DNA from 3 places in the Ectothiorhodospira lacustris genome. Region 3 is predicted to be linked to each of the others. Evidence: predicted binding sites of a transcription regulator. Region 3 holds the regulator's gene; each other region holds the start of a gene.

Region 1 (6,875 bases), on a different contig from region 3:
GACTCGGCTAAAGGGGTGATGGACTCGGGGATGGTGTCCCTGCGCTACGTGGATAACCGGGGTGAACTGGCGCGGCACTATCCGGCCAACCCCAACGGCTCCCCCCTGGGCATCACCGGGCTGACCACGGAGGACGGCCGAGTGACCATCATGATGCCTCACCCGGAGCGGGTGTTCCGTACCGTGCAGTATTCCTGGCATCCCCGGGACTGGGCCGAGGATGGCCCGTGGCTGCGGATGTTCAGAAATGCCCGGGTCTGGGTGGGCTGATGCCGAAGACCGCGCCCCAGGTCTCCTTCGTCATTCCCGCCTGGAACGAGGCCGAGTTGCTGGGGCGCACCCTGGACAACCTGAGGCAGGCCTGTAACGGCCTGCCGGAGTCGTGTGAAATCATCGTCGTCGATAATGATTCCGACGACGACACCGCTGACATCGCCCGGGCGGCAGGCGCCGTCGTGGTTCATGAGCCGGTGCGCCGTATCGCCCGCGCCCGCAATGCGGGTGCGGAGGTGGCGCGGGGACACTGGCTGATTTTCGTAGACGCCGATACCTGGCCTACCTCAGCACTGTTGCGGGCCAGTCTGGATGCCCTGGCCTCGGGGCGGATCTGCGCCGGTGGGGCGCGGGTGGAGTTTGACCACCTGGATTACGGGTTCTATCGGCTGGGGGCCCGTTTCTGGAACTGGTTGTCCCTGTCCCTGGGACTGGTGGCCGGATGCTATATCTTCTGCACCCGCGAGGCCTTCCAGGCCGTGGGCGGCTTCAGTGAAAAGGTCTATGCGGGGGAGGAGGTGTTTCTGTCCCGCCGCCTCAAGCGCTGGGGGCGGCGCCACGGGCAGCGGTTTCACGTGCTGCCGGAACCGACGGTACGGACCTCCGGGCGCAAGGCCCAGTGGTTTTCTCCCTGGCAGCATTTTCTGGTGACGGCGACGGTGCTGCTGGTGCCTTTTGCCCTGCGTTCGCGCCGGCTCACCTGGTTTTGGTATCGCCGGCCGAAATAGCCCTGATGGCGGGCGCCTCTCTCCACAGAGGGGGCTTACATCAGGCTGACCTTCACCCGGTACACCCCGCCGATCACCAGGTGCTCTCCCTCGCCCTGCAGCACCCCCGGTAGCAGGTCCTGGAAGCAGCAGACCTTGGTCGTTGGCACCTTCACCGTCAGGATGTAGTCCCCGAACTCGTCCGCCCGTTCCCGCACCGCGCTGAAGGCATTCACGTTATTCAACAGCACCAAGGCCTCGCTGCCGGACAGATGGGCCAGCACCTCGTGGTCCGCCAGCCGGTTCACGCCCCGGTACAGGGTGAGATGGGTGCGTGCGGGTGCCCGCCGCCGCAGTTCATACTGGGTGTAGGAGTACAGCAGGTCCAACTGTGATTCCAGGGCATTGGTGTTGTAAACCCCACAGACCCGTTCCTGCATGAACCGCCCGTAGGCCTCCGACTCCGCATCCGGCAGGGGTTCGCGGTGAAAACGGGTGATCAGCCCGAAACGGGATTCCACCCAGCCCTTGACGACCGCCGCCTCCCGGCCATCCGGGTTGAACCACCAGCCCCGGAGGGTGCGCAGGTAATCCGCCCGCGCCCGACCGCCTTCTTCCCCCAGCGTCAGCCCGCAGGCCACCGGATCATCCAGGCAGAAGTGGCCGCGCATGTAGGCCATGAAGTCATGGATACGGACCGCTGCGTCATCCAGCCCATCCAAATGACGCCACAAATCCCCATGCAGGGCCCTGACTCCATCCAGTTCCAGTGGGGCGGGGTGATCCTGGAAGGTGAGGCTGCCCAGGATCACCGCGGGCAGATTGCAGCGATTGATGGGCAGACGGGCTTCAGCGGGTAGGGAAGGGGGCGGCGGGGTGTCGTTATCCATACAGAACGGGGGTCTTTGTCGTGTATCTCACGTGCAATGTCGGATTGTTTAAAGAGTGTTTTTAACTTAATAAACAGAGGCTTATGCATTTATTTTGCGATTGGCACGGGGTTTGCTGAATACAGGGTGCACGCACACCCAATCGCAACAGTCAGGCAGAGGAGAACAAAGCCATGGCCCTTCGTCAATGTGCAATCTACGGTAAAGGCGGTATCGGCAAGTCCACCACCACTCAGAACCTGGTCGCGGCCCTGGCCGAGGCCGGCAAGAAGATCATGATCGTCGGTTGCGACCCCAAGGCCGACTCCACCCGTCTGATCCTGCACGCCAAGGCCCAGGATACCATCATGCAGATGGCCGCCGATGCCGGCAGCGTGGAAGACCTGGAACTGGAAGACGTACTCAAGACCGGCTACGCCGGCATCAAGTGTGTCGAGTCCGGCGGTCCCGAGCCGGGCGTGGGTTGCGCCGGCCGCGGCGTCATCACCGCCATCAACTTCCTCGAAGAGGAAGGCGCCTATGAAGAAGACCTGGACTTCGTCTTCTACGACGTGCTCGGCGACGTGGTCTGCGGCGGTTTCGCCATGCCCATCCGCGAAAACAAGGCCCAGGAAATCTACATCGTGGTTTCCGGCGAGATGATGGCCATGTTCGCGGCCAACAACATCGCCAAGGGGATCGTGAAGTATGCCAGTTCCGGCAGTGTCCGTCTGGCCGGTCTGATCTGCAACAGCCGCAACACCGACCGTGAAGACGACCTGATCGTCGCCCTGGCCGAAAAGCTGGGCACCCAGATGATTCACTTCGTGCCCCGCGACAACGTGGTGCAGCGGGCCGAAATTCGCCGCATGACCGTGATCGAGTATGACCCCAAGGCCAAGCAGGCCGACGAGTACCGGGCACTGGCCCAAAAGGTCATCGACAACAAGCTGTTCGTGGTCCCCACCCCCTGCACCATGGATGAGCTGGAAGACCTGCTGATGCAATTCGGCATCCTGGACGCGGAAGACGAGAGCATCGTCGGCAAGACCGCGGAAGAAGAAGCCACCGCATAAGGGTTCAGGCCGGAAGGGAGGTGCCCCGTGGGGGCCTTCCGCCGGCAGGCGCGCCGCGCAGCGGCGTGTTCATGAGAATTCCACCTGGCGTACGTCCACGGATTAGTGGCGGCGCAAGAGGAGCAAATCGCAATGTGCGCAATGAAACGCGAAGAAGCCGAGGCCCTGATCCAGGAAGTCCTCGAGGTCTATCCGGAGAAAGCCCGGAAGGACCGTGCGAAGCACCTGGCTGTCAGTGATCCCAATACCGAACAGGCCAAGAAGTGCATCGTCTCCAACCGCAAGTCGGTCCCCGGGGTGATGACCATCCGCGGCTGCGCTTACGCCGGTTCCAAGGGCGTGGTCTGGGGTCCCATCAAGGACATGGTCCATATCTCTCATGGCCCCGTCGGCTGCGGCCAGTATTCCCGCGCCGGTCGCCGCAACTACTACACCGGCCACACCGGTGTGAATGTCTTCGGCACCATGAATTTCACCTCCGATTTCCAGGAAAAGGACATCGTCTTCGGCGGTGACAAGAAGCTGGAAAAGCTCATTGACGAGATCCAGACCCTGTTCCCCCTGCACAAGGGCATCAGCATCCAGTCCGAGTGCCCGGTGGGGCTGATCGGTGACGACATCGAATCCGTCTCCAAGAAAAAGGCCAAGGAACTGGAAAAGCCGGTGGTGCCGCTGCGCTGCGAAGGCTTCCGCGGTGTGTCCCAGTCCCTGGGTCACCACATTGCCAACGACGCCATCCGCGACTGGGTGCTGCCCAACCGGGATGATGACAACAGCTTCGAGTCCACCCCCTACGACGTGGCCCTGACCGGTGACTACAATATCGGCGGCGACGCCTGGGCTTCCCGCATCCTGCTGGAGGAAATGGGCCTGCGGGTAGTGGCTCAGTGGTCCGGCGACGGCACCATCTCCGAGCTGGAACTGGCCCCCAAGGCCAAGGTGAACCTGCTGCACTGCTATCGCTCCATGAACTACCTGGCCCGTCACATGGAAGAGAAGTACGGCATTCCGTGGATGGAATACAACTTCTTCGGCCCCACCAAGATCGCCGAGAGCCTGCGCAAGATCGCCTCGCTCTTCGATGAGAAGATCCAGGAAGGGGCGGAGCGGGTGATCGCCAAGTACACGTCCGAGATGAACGCCATCATCGAGAAGTACCGTCCGCGCCTGGAAGGCCGCAAGGTGATGCTCTACGTGGGTGGCCTGCGCCCCCGTCACGTGGTGGGCGCCTACGAGGACCTGGGCATGGAAGTGGTGGGTGCCGGCTACGAGTTTGCTCATAACGACGACTACGACCGCACCATCAAGGACCTGGGTGAAGGCACGCTGCTGTATGACGACGTCACCGGCTATGAGCTGGAAGAGTTCGTCAAGCGGGTGCGTCCCGACCTGGTGGGTTCCGGGATCAAGGAGAAATACATCTTCCAGAAGATGGGCATTCCCTTCCGGCAGATGCACTCCTGGGATTACTCCGGTCCGTACCACGGCTACGACGGTTTTGCCATCTTCGCCCGGGACATGGATATGACCCTGAACAATCCCTGCTGGGACAAGCTCCAGGCCCCGTGGAAGAAAGCTGACGCTGCCGCCAAGGCCGCCTGAACCTGACCGTGGCGCCGCCGTAACCGGCGCCACGGCCACCGACAGATGTCATTCCAGACCGTTCGTCCACAGATTGGTGGCGCGGCAGGAGAAATTACCATGAGCCAGAACGCAGAAAACATCAAACCCTGCTACCCCCTGTTCCAGAGCGAGGAGTATCAGGAAGTCCTGGCCCGCAAGCGGGCCGTCGCCGAGGAGGCCCACAGCCCCGAGAAGGTACGTGAGATCTTCGAATGGACCACCACGGAAGAGTACAAGGAGCTGAACTTCCAGCGCGAGGCCCTGACCGTGGACCCGGCCAAGGCCTGCCAGCCCCTGGGTTCGGTGCTGTGCTCCCTGGGTTTTGAGAATACCTTGCCCTACGTGCATGGTTCCCAGGGTTGCGTGGCCTATTTCCGCACCTACCTGAACCGGCACTTCCGTGAGCCCGTCGCTTGCGTCTCCGACTCCATGACCGAAGATGCCGCCGTGTTCGGCGGACAGAAGAACATCATGGAAGGCCTGCAGAACGCCAAGGCCCTGTACAAGCCGGCCATGATCTCCATCTCCACCACCTGCATGGCTGAGGTCATCGGTGACGACCTCAATGCCTTCATCGGCAACGCCAAGAAGGAAGGCTACATCCCCGAAGAGTTTCCCACGCCTTACGCCCACACCCCGTCCTTCGTGGGCAGCCACACCACCGGCTGGGACAACATGTTCGAAGGCACCATCCGTTACTTCACCATCAACGACATGGAAGGCAAGGAGCCCGGCAAGAACGGCAAGCTCAACCTGGTACCGGGCTTCGAGACCTACCTGGGCAACTACCGGGTGATGAAGCGCATGATGAAGGAAATGGGGGTGGATGCCACCCTGCTGTGCGACCCGGAGGAGGTGCTGGACACCCCCGCCGATGGTGAGTACCGCATGTATGCCGGCGGTACCACTCAGGAAGAACTCAAGGATGCCCCCAACGCCATCAATACCCTGCTGCTGCAGCCTTGGCAGCTGGAGAAGACCAAGAAGTACGTGCAGGGCACCTGGAACCATGAAGTGCCCAAGCTGAATATCCCCATGGGGGTGGAATGGACCGACGAGTTCCTGATGAAGGTCTCCGAACTCACCGGTCAGCCGATCCCGGCCTCCCTGGAAAAGGAGCGGGGTCGCCTGATGGATATGATCACCGACTCCCACACCTGGTTGCACGGCAAGACCTACGCCCTGTACGGGGATGCGGACTTCGTCATGGGCATGGCTAAGTTCCTGATGGAGCTGGGCGCCGAGCCCAGGCACATCCTGGTGCACCATGCCAACAAGCGCTGGAAGAAGGCCATGGAGAAGGTTCTCTCCGAGAGCCCCTACGGCGCCCGCAGCGAAGTGCATACCAACTGTGACCTGTGGCACCTGCGCTCCCTGGTGTTCACCGACAAGCCGGACTTTTTGATCGGCAACTCCTACGGCAAGTTCATCCAGCGCGACACGCTGGCCAAGGGCAAGGAGTTCGAAGTGCCGCTGGTGCGGATCGGCTTTCCCATCTTCGACCGTCACCACCTGCATCGCATGACCACCCTGGGCTATGAGGGCGGCATGTACATCCTCACCACCCTGGTGAACGCGGTGCTGGAGCGTCTGGACGAAGAGACCCGGATCATGGGCGACACGGACTACAACTACGATCTGGTTCGCTAACCCCACGCGTCCTCATCTTTGCCCCTCTTCCATCCACGGGAGAGGGGCTTACTTCGCCGGAGAGAACACCATCATGCCCAGTGTCATGATCAACAAGACCGAAGCCGGGGGCCTGTCCCTGTACGTCCCCAAGAAGGATCTGGAAGAGATGATCGTTTCCATGGAGCACGAAGGCCCCGGACTCTGGGGTGGGGAACTGACCCTGGCGGACGGTACCCGGTATTACCTGGAGCCCATGGACCCGGAGCCACGGCTGCCCATCACGCTGCGCGCCAAGCGTCTGTGATATTGAAGCGGTCATCTTTCAGACAGCGCCGTTTCCCCGGCACTGGTCGAAGGTGGCTGCCTGGCAACGGGCTTCGACAGGCTCGGCCCGAACGGCATGGGTTGCCGTGTCAATGAATGAGCCAGATATCGACACCATCAGGAGATTCCCATGTCACCCGACATCCTCAACCGTGAATGCGCCCTGCGTATCGCCCTGGCGAGCCGGGTCCTGCCCGGGGTGCAGCTACCGCGCCTGATCGAGGCCATCATCGAGAAGGTGGATGCCCCCATCCGGGAGGATGGCCTGGCCAGGCTCACCGTGGCGGATCTGCGCCAGGCTTTCAAGCGCCCCAAGTCCGAATCAGGGGAGGAGGGCGGCCCCGGCGACGAGGCCCTGGAGATGGCCGTCC
Region 2 (6,875 bases), on a different contig from region 3:
CCTTGGCCTGACTCATGACTCGGTCTCCGGCAGGTTCTGTGCGGGCTGCGCCTCATCTGGTGCCCGTTGCAACAGTTCCGACTGATGGGCATGGAACAGGGTCAGCCCGTCCCGCACCGCGTTCACCACCGCCCGGGGGGTGATGGTGGCCCCGGTGAACTGGTCGAAGGGGCCGCCATCCTTTTTCACCGCCCAGCGGGGGGCGGGCAGGGCATCGAAGCTCAGGCCGTCGAAGGACAGGATCCACGGATCACGGTTCACCTCGATCTTGTCGCCCAACCCTGGGGTTTCCTTGTGCTGCAGGACCCGCACGCCCAGAACCTCGCCGGCGGCATCCACGCCCATGAGGACATGGATGGGGCCGGCATAGCCCCGGCCCTGGACCCGGAAGGCCACGCCGGATACCCGACCCTCCTGCCTGGCCCGGTAGACCTCCAGGGAACGTCCGTCTTCGATGCGCAGGGTATGGGTATCCTCCTGGGGGCGGTTGTCATGCATCTGTGCGGGCAGGACCTGTTCCAGGGTACGGCGAAAGTCCTCGGCGCGGCGCTCGGCGATGGTGTCCCGGGTCTGCAGGTCGGCAATCACCAGCACGGCGCTGGCCAGCAGGGCGATGCCCCCCAGCAGGGTGGCCTGGTAGCCGACCCGCTTGCGATAGGTGGGTTGTGCCAGGGTGGTCATGGGCGTTTCTCCTGGGCCGGTGCCGTCGCTTCCGGACTTTTCATCGGCAGGGGCTTCCCGCGCCGGGTGCGGCCATAGGTACGGGGGCGCAGGTAGTGATCGATCAGGGGCGTGAGGGCGTTCATGAGAATCACGGCAAAGGCCGCGCCTTCCGGATAGCCGCCCCAGGTGCGGATGACATAGATGAGCAAGCCGCATCCGGCGCCGAACAACAGCCGCCCCCCCACGGTACTGGGCGAGGTGACCGGGTCGGTGACGATGAAGAAGGCCACCAGCATGGCGGCGCCGGAGAATAGGTGCAGACCGGGTCCGGCATAGCGTTCCGGGTCGATGAGCATGAATACGGTGGACAGGATCACGAGGGTGCCCAGCATGGCCACGGGGATGTCCCAGGTGATGATGCGCCTGGCCATGAGCAGAAGCCCCCCCGCCAGTAGCAGCAGGGCGGAGCCTTCACCCAGGCTGCTGGGTACGAAGCCCAGGGCCTGCTGAAGCGGGGCGTAGACCCCGGGCAGGGTCTCGGACAGCCCCAGATCCCGGCTGAAGCCGGTCTGGGTCTCGCCCAGCACGGTGGCGCCGGTGACGGCGTCGGGAACGGCGGTCAGGCCGAAGGTGATGGCCAGCCCTTCCAGAAAGCCGGGGGCGCCCGCTGAAAACAGAGGGGAAGGCGTGATCCAGGTGGTCATCTCCAGGGGAAATGACACCAGCAGGGCCACCCGCGCCAGCATGGCCGGATTGAACAGGTTCTGTCCCAGGCCGCCGAAGACATGCTTGCCGACGATGATGGCAAAGGCCGCCCCCAGCACGCCGATCCACCAGGGCGCCCACGGCGGCAGGGTCAGGGCCAGCAGCAGGCCGGTGACGATGGCCGAACCGTCCATCAGGAACGGCGACACCGGGCGCCTGGCAATGCGCAGGGACAGGGCCTCGAACAGGACGGCGGCCAGGATGGTGATGAGCAGCAGGTTCAGGGCGGGCCAGCCGAACAGGTAGACGCCGAAGGCGGTGGCCGGGAGCAGGGCGAGGGTGACCCAGCCCATGTTCCAGGCCACGCTGCCGGGGGCATGGGTGTGGGGTCCGCTGACGGGGGTGGTCTGAGTCATGGGTTAGGCCTTTGCCTCATCGGCGGCGAGGGTCTTGGGGGTCTCCTTGGCGGCGGCGGCCTTGGCGGCGCGGGCCGCCTTGGCTTCGTCGGCCTTGCGCTTGGCCGCCTCACGCTCGGCCTTGCGCCGTTCCGCCGCCTCGGCCTTGGCCCGGGCCTCCGCCTCCTGGCGTTCCCGACGTTGCTGGGCCAGGCGCTTGATCTCTTCCTGGCGGCGCTGCTGTTCCCGCCTGGCCCCCAGCACGCCCTTGGCGTGGTGAAAGTACTGCACCAGTGGGATATGGGAGGGACAGACATAGGAACAGGAGCCACAGGCCACGCAGTCCATCAGGCCGTAATCGACGGCGCCGTCCATGTCCTCCTTGCGAATCCTTGCCGCCATCTCCAGGGGCATGAGCCCGCAGGGGCAGGCGGCCACACAGCGTCCGCAGCGGATGCAGGGCATGGTTTCCCCGATGTTGATCTCTTCCGCGGTGAGGGCGATGATCCCGTTGCTGCCCTTGATGATGGGGACCTGGGCGTGGGGCATCACCTGGCCCATCATGGGGCCGCCCATCAGCAGGCGGGCCGGCGGTTGCCGGGTGCCGCCGCAATGGGCGAGCAGGTCCTCCACCCGGGTTCCCAGCAGGACCTCCAGGTTGGCGGGGCGCTGGACTGCGCCGCCGCCGACGGTGACGATGCGGGAAATCAGTGGACGGCGCATGCGCACCGCCCGATGCACCGCATAGGCGGTGCCCACATTGTGGACGATCACGCCGATGTCGGCCCCCAGCTTGCCGGCCGGGATCTCGCGGCCGGTGACCGCCTTGATCATGTGTTTTTCCGAACCCATGGGATAACGGGTGGGCACCGCCATGGCTTCGATGGTGTCCATCTCGTAGAGGCGTGCCTGCAGGGCGGCCAGGGCCTCGGGCTTGTTGTCCTCCACCACCACCAGGGCCCGTCTGGCCCCCAGGGCGTGACGTATGATGCGAATGCCGTCCACCACCTCATCGGTACGTTCCCGCATCAGGCGGTCATCGCAGGTGAGGTAGGGCTCGCATTCGGAGCCGTTGATGATGAGGGTGTCGATGTGATGTCGGGACCCCAGGTTCAGCTTGATGGCGGCGGGAAAGGTGGCCCCGCCCATGCCCACCACCCCGGCCTCGGCCACCCGCTGGGCGATGATTTCCGGTTCCAGATTCAGGGCATGTTCCGGGTCCGGCTCTTCCTGCCGGCGATCCTCGCCGTCCGGCTCGATGACGATGGTCTCCACCGGCAGGCCGCTGGGGTGGGGCGCGGGATGGGGTTCCACCGCCAGGATCCGTCCGGAGGTGGGGGCATGCACGGCCGCCGATACGGCGCCGTCGCCGCGGGCGATCATCTGGCCCTTAAGGACGGTGTCGCCGGCGGTGACCACCGGGCGCGCGGCGGCACCGATATGTTGCTGCACCGGCAGATAGAGCCGTGCCGGCAGGGGCAGGGGCTCGATCGGCAATCCGCTGGTGGCCTGTTTGCGGTCATCGGGATGGACGCCGCCCTTGAACGCGGGCCGCTTGCGCATAAAAAAGAACATGGGGAGCACCTTCAGGCCGATTTGGGTTTGGGCCAGTGCCAGCGGCGCAGGCTGGGGGCTTCCGGCACCAGGGTCAGGCCCTGGGTAGGACAGACCTCCACGCATTTGCCGCAGCCGTTGCAGGCCTCGGTGAAGACCGTATGAATCTGCCGATTGGCACCCATGATGGCGTCGGTGGCGCAGACCTTGTAGCAGCGGGTGCAGCCGTTGCAGTGGTCGGGATCGATCACCGCAAAGGCGGGGACTTCCTCGCCCATGGCAGACAGGTCCACGGTGATGTCCAACTTGTCGGCCAGTTGCTGGGCCAGGAGCTTGCCGCCCGGCGGACACAGGGTCACCGGAGCCGTGCGGCTTGCCAGGGCCTGGGCGGCACTGGGGCAACCGGGCAGGCCGCACTGACCACAGTTGGTCCCAGGCAGCATGGCCTCGATCTCGTCAACCAGCGGGTCCTTTTCCACCCTCAGGTATTTGGCGGCCATGCCCAGGCCGTAGCCCAGGAGCAACCCCATGGTGGTGAGGATGAAAATGGCGGAAAGCAGGGAAGGTTCCATCGGAAGTACCTCCTGTCGCGGTCAGGCGAAGTTGAGTCCGGCGAATCCCATGAAGGCCAGGGACAACAGGCCGGCGACGATGAAGCCAATGGGGGCGCCGGCAAAGGCCGCCGGCACGTTGCTGATGGCCAGACGTTCCCGCAGGGCGGCAAAAATCACCATCACAAGAGTGAAGCCCAGGGCCGCGCCCAGACCGAAGGTCACGCTCTGCAAAAAGCCGTGGCCCTCCTGCACGTTGAGCAGGGCCACGCCCAGCACGGCGCAGTTGGTGGTGATGAGCGGCAGGAAGATCCCCAGCACCTGATGAAGGGCGGCGCTGGTCTTGCGGATGACCATCTCGGTGAACTGCACCACGGCGGCGATCACCAGGATGAAGGACAGGATGCGCAAAAAGCCCAGGTCCAGCGGTGCCAGCACGAAATACTCCAGCAGCCACCCCGCCACGGAAGCCAGGGTGAGCACGAAGGTGGTGGCCAGCCCCATGCTCAGGGCGGTGTCCAGCTTGTTGGAGACACCCATGAAGGGGCACAGCCCCAGAAATTGCACCAGCACCACGTTGTTGACCAGGGCGGTGCCCACGAGTAGCAGCATGAACTCTGTCACGGTCGGATCCTTCGGTTCGGTTGTCGAAGAATCTGCATCTTGTGTGCCACTTGGTGAATGCGCGTTTCAGGTGCGCAAATCAACGGGTTTTGCGGGAGATTGCACCGTGCTGGTGCGGATTTTCCTGTGGGGATCGTGACAGTGAGCGTGGGGCAGGGCGGGTTCTGTGGGGAATCCGACAAAGACATACCCCTCCCAATCCCGGGGAAAGCTCCGACATTGTTGCTGGCCCGGATTTTGCTGGATATTCGTCAGGAACCCAGCCCAACTCACCCGGGAGATACACCCCCATGAGCCAACCCGATCAACCCGCCGTCGCGGGCCTGGCCGATACCATCCGCACCCCGGAGGGGATGCTGCCGGCGCGCCTGTTCTTTGAAGCGGTGGAGCAGTCCTCGGTGGCCATCTCCATCACCGACACCAAGGCGAGCATCCTCTACGCCAATCCGGCTTTCGAGCGGGTGACCGGTTACGGGGTGGGCGAGGTGATCGGGCGTAATGAATCCATCCTTTCGGACCGTCACACCCCCGGGTTGGTCTACGAGACCCTCTGGGGTCGGTTGCGTCAGCTCAAGCCCTGGTCCGGGGTGCTGGTCAACCGGCGTAAGGACGGCAGCCGCTATCTGGCGGAACTGAGCATCGCCCCGGTGCTGGATGCCCGGGGCCAGCTCAGCCATTACCTGGGCATGCATCGGGATGTGACCGAGATGCATCAGCTGGAACAGCAGGTACGCAATCAAAAGGCCCTGATCGAGTCGGTGGTGGATGCGGAGCCGGTGGCCATTGCCCTGCTGGATGAGGCCGGTCAGGTCGTGCTGGACAACCAGGAATACAAGAAACTGACCGGCGACATGGGCGGGCGCGAGCCGGCCCGGGAATTTCTCACCGCCCTGGCCGAGAGCATGGGCGATGCGTTCGAGACCGCCCGCAGCACCGGGGAAGGCTTCGTCGACCGGGAGGTGCAGTTCGATCCGGGCGGCGGCGCAGCCCCCCGCTGGTTTTCCTGTTCCGGTACCTGGTTCAAGGAACGGGACACCAGCGCGGATTCCTTTTTCGAGGCACGTAAGGCCAATTATCTGGTGCTGGTGGCCAAGGAGGTCACCGAGATCCGCCGGCGGCAGGAAGAGATGCGCATGAATGCCCTGCGCGCCCTGACCGCCGAGGGCGAGCTGGTGGAGAGCATGCGCGAGACCCTGGCAGGCGCCATCTACCAGATGCAGGGCCCGGTCAACATGATTGCCGCCGCCGCCCAGCTGCTGGAGCGTCGCCGTCAGGGGGAGGGCGGTACCGATCCCTTGCTGAATGTGCTCCAGGATGCCCTGGCCGCCGGGCGCCGGGCCTTGCAGACCCTGGAAGACTCTATGCCGGAGGAGCGGGATGAGCCCTTGGCCCCGGTCAACATCAATGCCCTGTTGCGGGAGGTGCTGGGGTTGTCCACCCGGCGCCTGCTGGCCGCCGGGGTGGTGGTGGACTGGCAGCCGGCGCCGGTACTGCCCAGTGTGCTGGGCCGGGAGGGGCGGCTCCGGGGCATGTTCAAGCAACTGGTGGACAATGCCCTGGACGCCATGGACAGCGCCACCGGCGGGCGCCGGGAGATCCGCATCCTCACCGAGTCCCGGGGCGATGCGGTACATGTGAGCATCCAGGATTCCGGCCCGGGCATCCCCGAGCATCTGCGCTTGCGGGTATTCGAGCCCTTTGTCAGCACCAAGGGCCGTTCCGGCGGTCGCGCCGGGATGGGCCTGCCCATGGTCCAGGAAGTGGTCAACCAGCATGCCGGTCTGATCGAGATTGATCCCGGCTGTCATGAAGGCTGCCGTATCCGCCTGCAGTTCCCCACCGCCGCACGACGACAAGACCCGAACTGACCCAGGGAAGCCTCATGGTAATGTCTTCTTCAGCCTTAAGAGAGAATGGCGGGCAGCGCGCCGATTTGGTGGAGATGCAGCTGGACGCCCTCTACCAGGTGAGTCAGGTGCTCAGCCGTTCGGCGGATCTTCACGAGATCCTGTCCGACGTACTCCACGTACTGCACGAAGCCGCCGACATGCAGCGGGGAATGGTGTCGCTGCTGGACCCTTCCAGCGGTGAACTGATGGTGGGTGCCGCTCACACCGGCCATCGTGAGCAACTGGAAAAGGTGCGTTACCGTCCCGGTGAGGGCGTGGTCGGGGCGATCCTCAAGGAGGGCGATACCCTGGTGATCCGACGTATCGCCGATGAGCCCCGGTTTCTGGATCGCTTGCGTCTGTATGTGCCGGAGTTGCCCTTCATCGGCGTGCCCATCCAGGTGGGGGACGAAGCTCCCATCGGGGTGCTGGCCGCTCAGCCGGCTGCCGATGATGGGCTGCTCACCGAGCGGGCCCGTTTCCTGGAGATGGTG
Region 3 (6,875 bases):
ATTTGATTGTGAGTGATGATGAGAAGTCCGACGGACATGGGTGCATACCGGTTCTGGTTCAGGAAAGTTCCCGGTGACGGGTGCTCACACCGTCGCCTCTGATTTCACGAAAATGGCGGGAGAGTCTCTCGGTCAGGTAGACCGAGCGGTGACGTCCCCCGGTACAGCCGATGGAAACGGTCAGATAGCTGCGATTGTCGTTCTCGAATTGGGGTATCCAGGTGGTGAGGAAGTCGCGCAATGAGTCGAACATCGCTGCCACCATGGGTTCGTTCTCCAGGAAACGGATCACCGCCGGATCCTTGCCGGTAAAGGCCGATAAACCCGGCTGCCAGTGTGGATTAGGCAGACAGCGTACATCGAATACGAAATCCGAGTCTACCGGGGAGCCGTACTTGAAGCCGAAGGACTGGATCAGCAGCGACAGTCCCCGCAGGCCGGCCTGACGGACCCGCTCCCGAATGGACTGGCTGAGTTGGTGAACATTGGTGCGGGTGGTGTCGATGGCCAGATCAGCATGATCGGCGATGACACCCAGCAGATTCCGCTCCAGATTGATGGCCTCCATCAGGGGAATGCCACGGCGGGCCAGGGGGTGGCGGCGGCGTGTCTCGCTGAAGCGGCGGAGCAGGGTTTCGAGTTCCGCATACAGAAAGATGATCTGCAACTCCACACCCATGGCACGAATCTCGTTGACAATACGGCCGAACTGGTCGAGAGACTCGATGCCGCTGCGGGCATCGATGCCGACGGCCGCTTCACCGTAGCCGGCCTGAGGGGACTGACGGAGTTGGCTGACCACCGCCGGCAACAATTCCAGATGGAGGTTGTCGATGCAGTAGTAGCCGGCATCTTCCAGGGCGTGCAGGGCCACGGTCTTGCCTGATCCGGATAGCCCGCTGACAATGACGAGCTTCATGGGTCGATCTGCATCTGACGCCGCTGCCGTGCGGCCAGGTCGTCGGCGGCAAAATAGCCGCGCAGGCGCAGCAGGTGGTTGCGCACGGCCGCCTCCACCATCACCGCCAGGTTGCGGCCGGAGGCCACGGGCAGGGTGATGACCGGTACCTTCAGGCCCAGTACCTCCCGGTTGCACCGCCCCCCATGGAGGCGGTCGATATCTGCGAATGTGACATCGACCTGGTCTTTCAGATCGATGATCAGACGCAGGTATTTGCTGGTCTTGATGGCGCTGTCACCGTACATGGCACGAATGTTCAGGACGCCCAGTCCCCGGACCTCCAGAAAGTTTTCCAGCACCGGCGGGCAGGTACCTCGCAGGATGTCCGGGGCGATACGGGCAAATTCGGGGGCATCATCAGCAATCAGACGGTGTCCGCGGCTGATGAGTTCCAGCGCCAGTTCGCTTTTGCCGATGGCGCTTTCTCCCGTCAGCAGAACCCCGATGCCCAGTACTTCCATGAAGACACCGTGCAGGGTGACGGTCTCCGCCAATTTGTCGCTGAAGAAATAGCGCAGGATATTGATGATTTCGTGGCCGTGCAGGGTGGTGGCCAGCAGGGGCACCGACTGCTTGTCCGCCAGTGCGCACAGTTCCGGCTGAGCCGCCAGACCGTCGGTGACGATCAGGATGGCAGCGGTCCCGTTGACCAGCTGTTCCAGGATATCCCGCTGGGAGTTCTTGCGCAGGTTCCACAGGTAACGCATTTCATCCGGACCCAGTACCTGGATCTGGTTGGGATGGATGATGTTCAGGTGCCCGACCAGTGAAGTGCTGCCGTGGGGCGTGGCCTGGTGAGCGATACGTCGCTCGCTGCCTTGGTGACCGGCCACCCAGCGCAGGGCGAGGCGCTCTTCCATGGCCTCGACGACATGGCGGACGGTGAGGGTTTCGATGGTCACGGCTGTGCGGGGCTTTCGGTATCCCAGTGGTGTACCAATGCCAGCAGATCTTCCGGTCCCTGGGCGCTGCGCAGCCTTGCCAGAGTCTCCGGATCAGAGAACATGCGGGCCAGCAACGCGAGGATCTGCAGGTGTTCGTCGGTACATTCGGTCGGGACCACCAGGGCGAACAGGATGTCCACGGGTTCGCTGTCCGGGGCATCATAGTCTACCCCCTTTCCCAGTTTGAGCAGGGCGGCACAGGCTTCGTCAGCGCCGGCCAGACGGCCGTGGGGAATGGCGACGCCATGCCCCAGGCCGGTGCTGCCCAGGCGTTCCCGGGCCAGCAGACTGTCGAAGATCTCTCCCTGGGTCAGCCTGGGCAGGTGGCTCGAAAGCATTTCACCCAGCATCTCCAGAGCGCGTTTCTTGCTGCTGACGTCCGGCAGACAGCAGACGCGCTCCGGGGCGAGAAGATCACCGATGTTCATGGATGTCTCACCCGACGTGGTTGCGGTGGGAGCCTTCGGCGCGGTGGTGGTCCTTGAGCTTTTCCTTGTGCTTGACCACCTGGCGGTCCAGCTTGTCGACCAGGGCATCGATGGCGGCATACATGTCGGCTTGGGTGGCATCGGCAAAGATGGTGTTGCCGCTGACCAGCATGTTGGCTTCCGCCTTCTGCTGCAGTTTCTCCACGGTCAGGACCACATGCACGTCAATGACGTTGTCGAAGTGGCGCTCCAGGCGCTGGAACTTGTCATTGACATAGTCGCGCAGGGCGTCGGTCAGGTCCACGTGATGACCGGTGAGGTTGATCTGCATGAGGTAACTCCTTGGTTAGGATGTGAATGTGAGGCCTTGGGAACTCAGACGAGGCGCTTGCGTTCGTTGGATGGCGGGATTGCCATGGCCTCGCGATACTTGGCAACGGTGCGCCTCGCTACCTGGATGCCCCGATCCACCAGGATCTGGGCAATCTTGCTGTCACTCAGGGGCTTGCCCTGGGGCTCTTCGGCAATCAATTTGCGGATCATGGCACGGATGGCCGTGGCGGAGCACTCCCCCCCATCGGCCGTCCCCACATGACTGGAGAAGAAATACTTGAATTCGTAAATCCCTTTCGGGGTGTGCATGTACTTCTGGGTGGTGACACGGGAGATGGTGGATTCATGCATCTCCAACTGCTCGGCGATGTCCCGCAGCACCAGGGGTTTCATGGCCTCGTCGCCGTGTTCCAGAAAGGCGCGCTGATGCTCCACAATGGCGGTGCCTACCCGCAGCAAGGTTTCGTTGCGGCTTTGCAGGCTCTTGATGAACCAGCGGGCCTCTTGCAGGCTGTTGCGCAGGTAGACGTTATCCTGACTGGAATCGGCCCGCCGTACAAAGCTGGCATAAAGCGGGTTCACTCGCAACCGGGGGGCGACTTCCGGGTTCAGTTCCACCTGCCAGTATCCCTCGCGCTTGCGCACGAAGACGTCGGGAATGATGTATTCCGGTGAGCTGGAGCTGATCAGGGTGCCCGGGCGGGGATTCAGGCTCTGTATCAGGGCCATCACCGCCTGCAGTTCTCCGTCGGCCAGTCCCAGTCGGCGCTGTACGCCTTTGAAATCACGGGTACCCAGGGCTTCGAGATGATCGCGCACCAGGGTCCTGGCCTCGGCCAGCCAGGCGGTATCCGGCGAGAACTGCTCCAGCTGCAGCAGCAGGCATTCTGAGAGATCGCGCGCGCCCACGCCCACGGGGTCCAAGTGCTGGACCATGCGCAGTACGGCTTCCACCTCATCCAGCTCCAGTTCCAGTTCCTGGTCCTGAGCCAGTCCGGCATGGATCTGTTCGATGGGTTCTCCCAGGTAACCGTCATCGTTGATGGCGTCGATGAGGGTCATGGCAATGACCTGATCCCGCTCGCTCAGGGGGGACAGGTTGATCTGCCAGAGCAGGTGATCACGCAGGTCCTCACCGGGGGCACTCTGGTTCTCGAACAGGTCGCGACCGTCGCCGTCCCCCCCCTGGCCGCCGCCGGTTGCCGGCATGTCGTAGAGGTCTTCCCAGTTGCTGTCCACCGGCAGCTCTTCGGGAATGTTCTCCGAGGCATCGCCTGTGCCGCCCGGTTCCGCGGGCTCTTCGAATTCCCGGCCCCCCGCATCCTTGTCGGTGCTGTCCGGCCTGCTGTCCATCTCTTCCCGCTGGGCCGCCGCCTCGTCCACACCGGTATCCAGGTCGGCGTCGGCGCCTTCCAGGGCTTCCAGCATCGGGTTGGTCTCCAGCGTCTCCTGGATCTGGGCCTGTAGCTCCAATGTGGACAGCTGCAGCAGCCGGATGGCCTGCTGCAGCTGTGGTGTCATGGTAAGGCTCTGGCCGAGACGGAGCTGGACAGAAGGTTTCAGCATAGGATGTGGCGTACCACCGGAGTCGTCAGGCAGGCGTTGAGTGGTCCCGGCAGTGTCGACGGCTCTTTTCCGTCATGCGCGGGGTCTGTCATCCGGATTATACGGCTTGGCACGAAAAATGTGACCCAGTGTGGGGAAACCATGAGATGGCTCAAAAACTGTACTTTCATAGTCGGAAATGGTCGCCCAGATAGACCCGTCTGACCTGGGGGTCGGCCAGCACCACTTCCGGCGGCCCTTCGCTGATCAGATGCCCGTCGCTCAGGATATAGGCGCGGTTGCAGATGCCCAGGGTCTCGCGAACGTTGTGATCGGTGATCAGCACCCCGATCTTGCGCGATACCAGATGGGTGATGATGCGCTGGATCTCGATCACGGAAATGGGGTCCACTCCGGCAAAGGGCTCATCCAGCAGGATGAAGGCCGGCTCCGTGGCCAGGGCGCGGGCAATCTCCACCCGGCGCCGCTCGCCACCCGAGAGACTGATGCCCAGGCTCTCGCGGATGTGCATGATCTGAAACTCTTCCAGCAGGGATTCCATGTGTTCATGGCGCTGGGCGCGGTTGAGGTCGCGGCGTGTTTCCAGTACGGCAAGGAGATTGTCTTCCACCGACAGCTTGCGAAACACCGAGGCCTCCTGGGGCAGATAGCCGATCCCCAGTTGCGCCCGGGCATGCATGGGTAGGGGGGTGATGTCCTTGTCGTCCAACTCGATGCGGCCGCCGTCGCAGGGGATGAGGCCGACGATCATGTAAAAGCAGGTGGTCTTGCCGGCCCCGTTGGGACCCAGCAGGCCGACGACTTCGCCGCTGTTCACCTGCAGAGAAACGCCGTCCACCGGTTTGCGGGCACGGTACTGTTTGACCAGGTCGCGGGTCTGCAGGCGGCTCATCGTGCGCCCTCGGCCGGGGCGGGAGCCTGATCCCTGGGAGTGAAAATCGCTTCGACGCGCCCGGTATCCCCGGTACGGGCTTCCAGGGTGGCCGTGCGCAGGTCATAGATGATGCGGCTGCCCCGGAACTCGTCCGCGCCCTGCCGGACGCGGGCACTGCCGCTCAGTTCCATGCGTTGCTCGGTGGGAAAGAACTCCATACGTGCGGCCTCGGCACGGACTTCCCGCCCCTGCGGGTCCTGGGTGCGTAGAGTTGCCGGTCGGCCTTCCGAGGTCATGCGCTCCAGGACCCGGCCCGGCGTATGGACCGTGACTGTATCACCGGTGATTTCCGTGGCGCCCTGGGTAATGCGTACACCGCCGCGGTAGGTGCTGATGCCTCGGTTGTCGTCCAGGGTGGCCGAGTCCGCCTCGATCCGGATGGGCAATGTCCGGTCCACCTGTGCCTGGAGCGGTCCGGCCAGCAGCAGGATGGCCAGTGCCGGGATCATGAGCCGCCCAGGGAGGCATTGAAAAACTCCCTCGCCGTCGCTCCCGCGAGGGCGGGAGCCCATGCTTTTCACTCCGTGACTGGATGCCCGCTTGCGCGGGAATGACGACCTGAGGAAGGCCGGCCGCATTCTGCTGGACCTTGATTCCCGCGGGTGCGGAAATGGCTGACTTGGAGCAACCCTAGTGGGGAACATAGACACCCCGTGCGTCACGTTTGAGTTCCAGAATTTCATGCCGAAGGTCCAGGAACAGACCTAGACCCTCGGCCTCCTGATAGGTGGTCCGCAGGTGTGCCGGGGCGTCGGTGACGGCCTGACGGGGGCCCGGCCAGAGGGTGGTGTCCCTGGTGGTGATGGTGATCGGACCTCGCTCGCCCTCGGCGGCGCGGTGGATGTGTACCTCGCCCAGCAATTTGACTTCATCGCCGGCGGGGGAGATCCAGCCCTGCTCGGAGCGCAGGGTCCAGGTGGCGCCGGGGCTGTACCGCAGGATCAGTACCGGGGTTTCCAGCCAGCGGGACCCGTCCGCCTGACGCTGTTCCATACGCTGACCGCGAAGCTGGTAACGGGGTTCACCAAGGGGATCCATATGGATGGCCGCGTATTGTTCCAGAAAGAAATCGGTCCCTTCGGTGGCCGCCTCTTCCAGCACCCGTCGGCGTTCATCGGCGTCCCGTGCCAGCCAGAAGCCGATGGCCGCAGCCAGGCTCAGCAGCGCGATCAAGAACAGGGAGGGCAGCTTCATCCCAGGTAGGTGGTCAGGGCGGCCTGCAGGGTGCCCTGGGCCTCCATGATGAATTCACAGGCCTCCCGGGCGGCGCCTCGCCCCCCCGGTTGCCGGGTCACATAGTGGGCGTGCTCCCTGACCAGGGCATGGGCATCGGCCACCGCAATGGCCAGGGCCACCCGGCGCATCACCGGCAGGTCCACCACATCATCGCCCACATAGGCGGTTTCCTCGGCGCTGACGCCGGCATCTGTCAGCAGGCCGTCCAGGGCCTCCAGCTTGTCGCGCCGGCCCTGGACCACGAGCCGGATTCCCAGATCCTGCATCCGGTGCTCCACGACCCCTGAACGCCGGCCCGTGAGGATGCCCACCTGAACGCCGCTGTCCGCCAGCATGCGCATGCCCTGCCCATCCTTGCTGTTGAAGGCCTTGTACTGGCGCCCGTCATCGTCCAGGAACAGACTGCCGTCGGTGAGCACGCCATCCACGTCGAAGATGACGAAGCGCACCCGTCGTGCGCGTTCAGTGAGAGT

What was found. Region 3 encodes sigma-54, which starts transcription at its own class of promoters, with help from an activator protein. Its sites were predicted from a motif close to TGGCANGNTNCNTGCTT; they were not measured.
Region 1: the regulator sigma-54 is predicted to act here: its motif matches at 1,972-1,988, upstream of nifH (nitrogenase iron protein).
Region 2: the regulator sigma-54 is predicted to act here: its motif matches at 4,719-4,735, upstream of nifL (nitrogen fixation negative regulator NifL).

Annotation. Positions count from the first base shown of each region.
Region 1 is NZ_JAJNQM010000028.1:22,003-28,877, forward strand. It holds gene purL (phosphoribosylformylglycinamidine synthase) at 1-270, shown strand, start outside; gene LQ952_RS07270 (glycosyltransferase) at 270-1,001, shown strand; gene LQ952_RS07275 (NAD(+)--dinitrogen-reductase ADP-D-ribosyltransferase) at 1,037-1,870, opposite strand; gene nifH (nitrogenase iron protein) at 2,044-2,925, shown strand; gene nifD (nitrogenase molybdenum-iron protein alpha chain) at 3,058-4,527, shown strand; gene nifK (nitrogenase molybdenum-iron protein subunit beta) at 4,627-6,198, shown strand; gene nifT (putative nitrogen fixation protein NifT) at 6,272-6,484, shown strand; gene nifX (nitrogen fixation protein NifX) at 6,635-6,875, shown strand, end outside.
Region 2 is NZ_JAJNQM010000019.1:25,829-32,703, forward strand. It holds gene LQ952_RS05635 (electron transport complex subunit E) at 1-16, opposite strand, end outside; gene rsxG (electron transport complex subunit RsxG) at 13-681, opposite strand; gene LQ952_RS05645 (RnfABCDGE type electron transport complex subunit D) at 678-1,784, opposite strand; gene rsxC (electron transport complex subunit RsxC) at 1,788-3,338, opposite strand; gene LQ952_RS05655 (RnfABCDGE type electron transport complex subunit B) at 3,350-3,889, opposite strand; gene rsxA (electron transport complex subunit RsxA) at 3,911-4,492, opposite strand; gene nifL (nitrogen fixation negative regulator NifL) at 4,783-6,360, shown strand; gene nifA (nif-specific transcriptional activator NifA) at 6,381-6,875, shown strand, end outside.
Region 3 is NZ_JAJNQM010000030.1:11,518-18,392, reverse strand. It holds gene LQ952_RS07630 (PTS sugar transporter subunit IIA) at 1-38, opposite strand, end outside; gene rapZ (RNase adapter RapZ) at 59-919, opposite strand; gene hprK (HPr(Ser) kinase/phosphatase) at 916-1,863, opposite strand; gene LQ952_RS07615 (PTS sugar transporter subunit IIA) at 1,860-2,333, opposite strand; gene hpf (ribosome hibernation-promoting factor, HPF/YfiA family) at 2,341-2,664, opposite strand; gene LQ952_RS07605 (RNA polymerase factor sigma-54) at 2,709-4,232, opposite strand; gene lptB (LPS export ABC transporter ATP-binding protein) at 4,399-5,124, opposite strand; gene lptA (lipopolysaccharide transport periplasmic protein LptA) at 5,121-5,615, opposite strand; gene lptC (LPS export ABC transporter periplasmic protein LptC) at 5,797-6,360, opposite strand; gene LQ952_RS07585 (KdsC family phosphatase) at 6,357-6,875, opposite strand, start outside.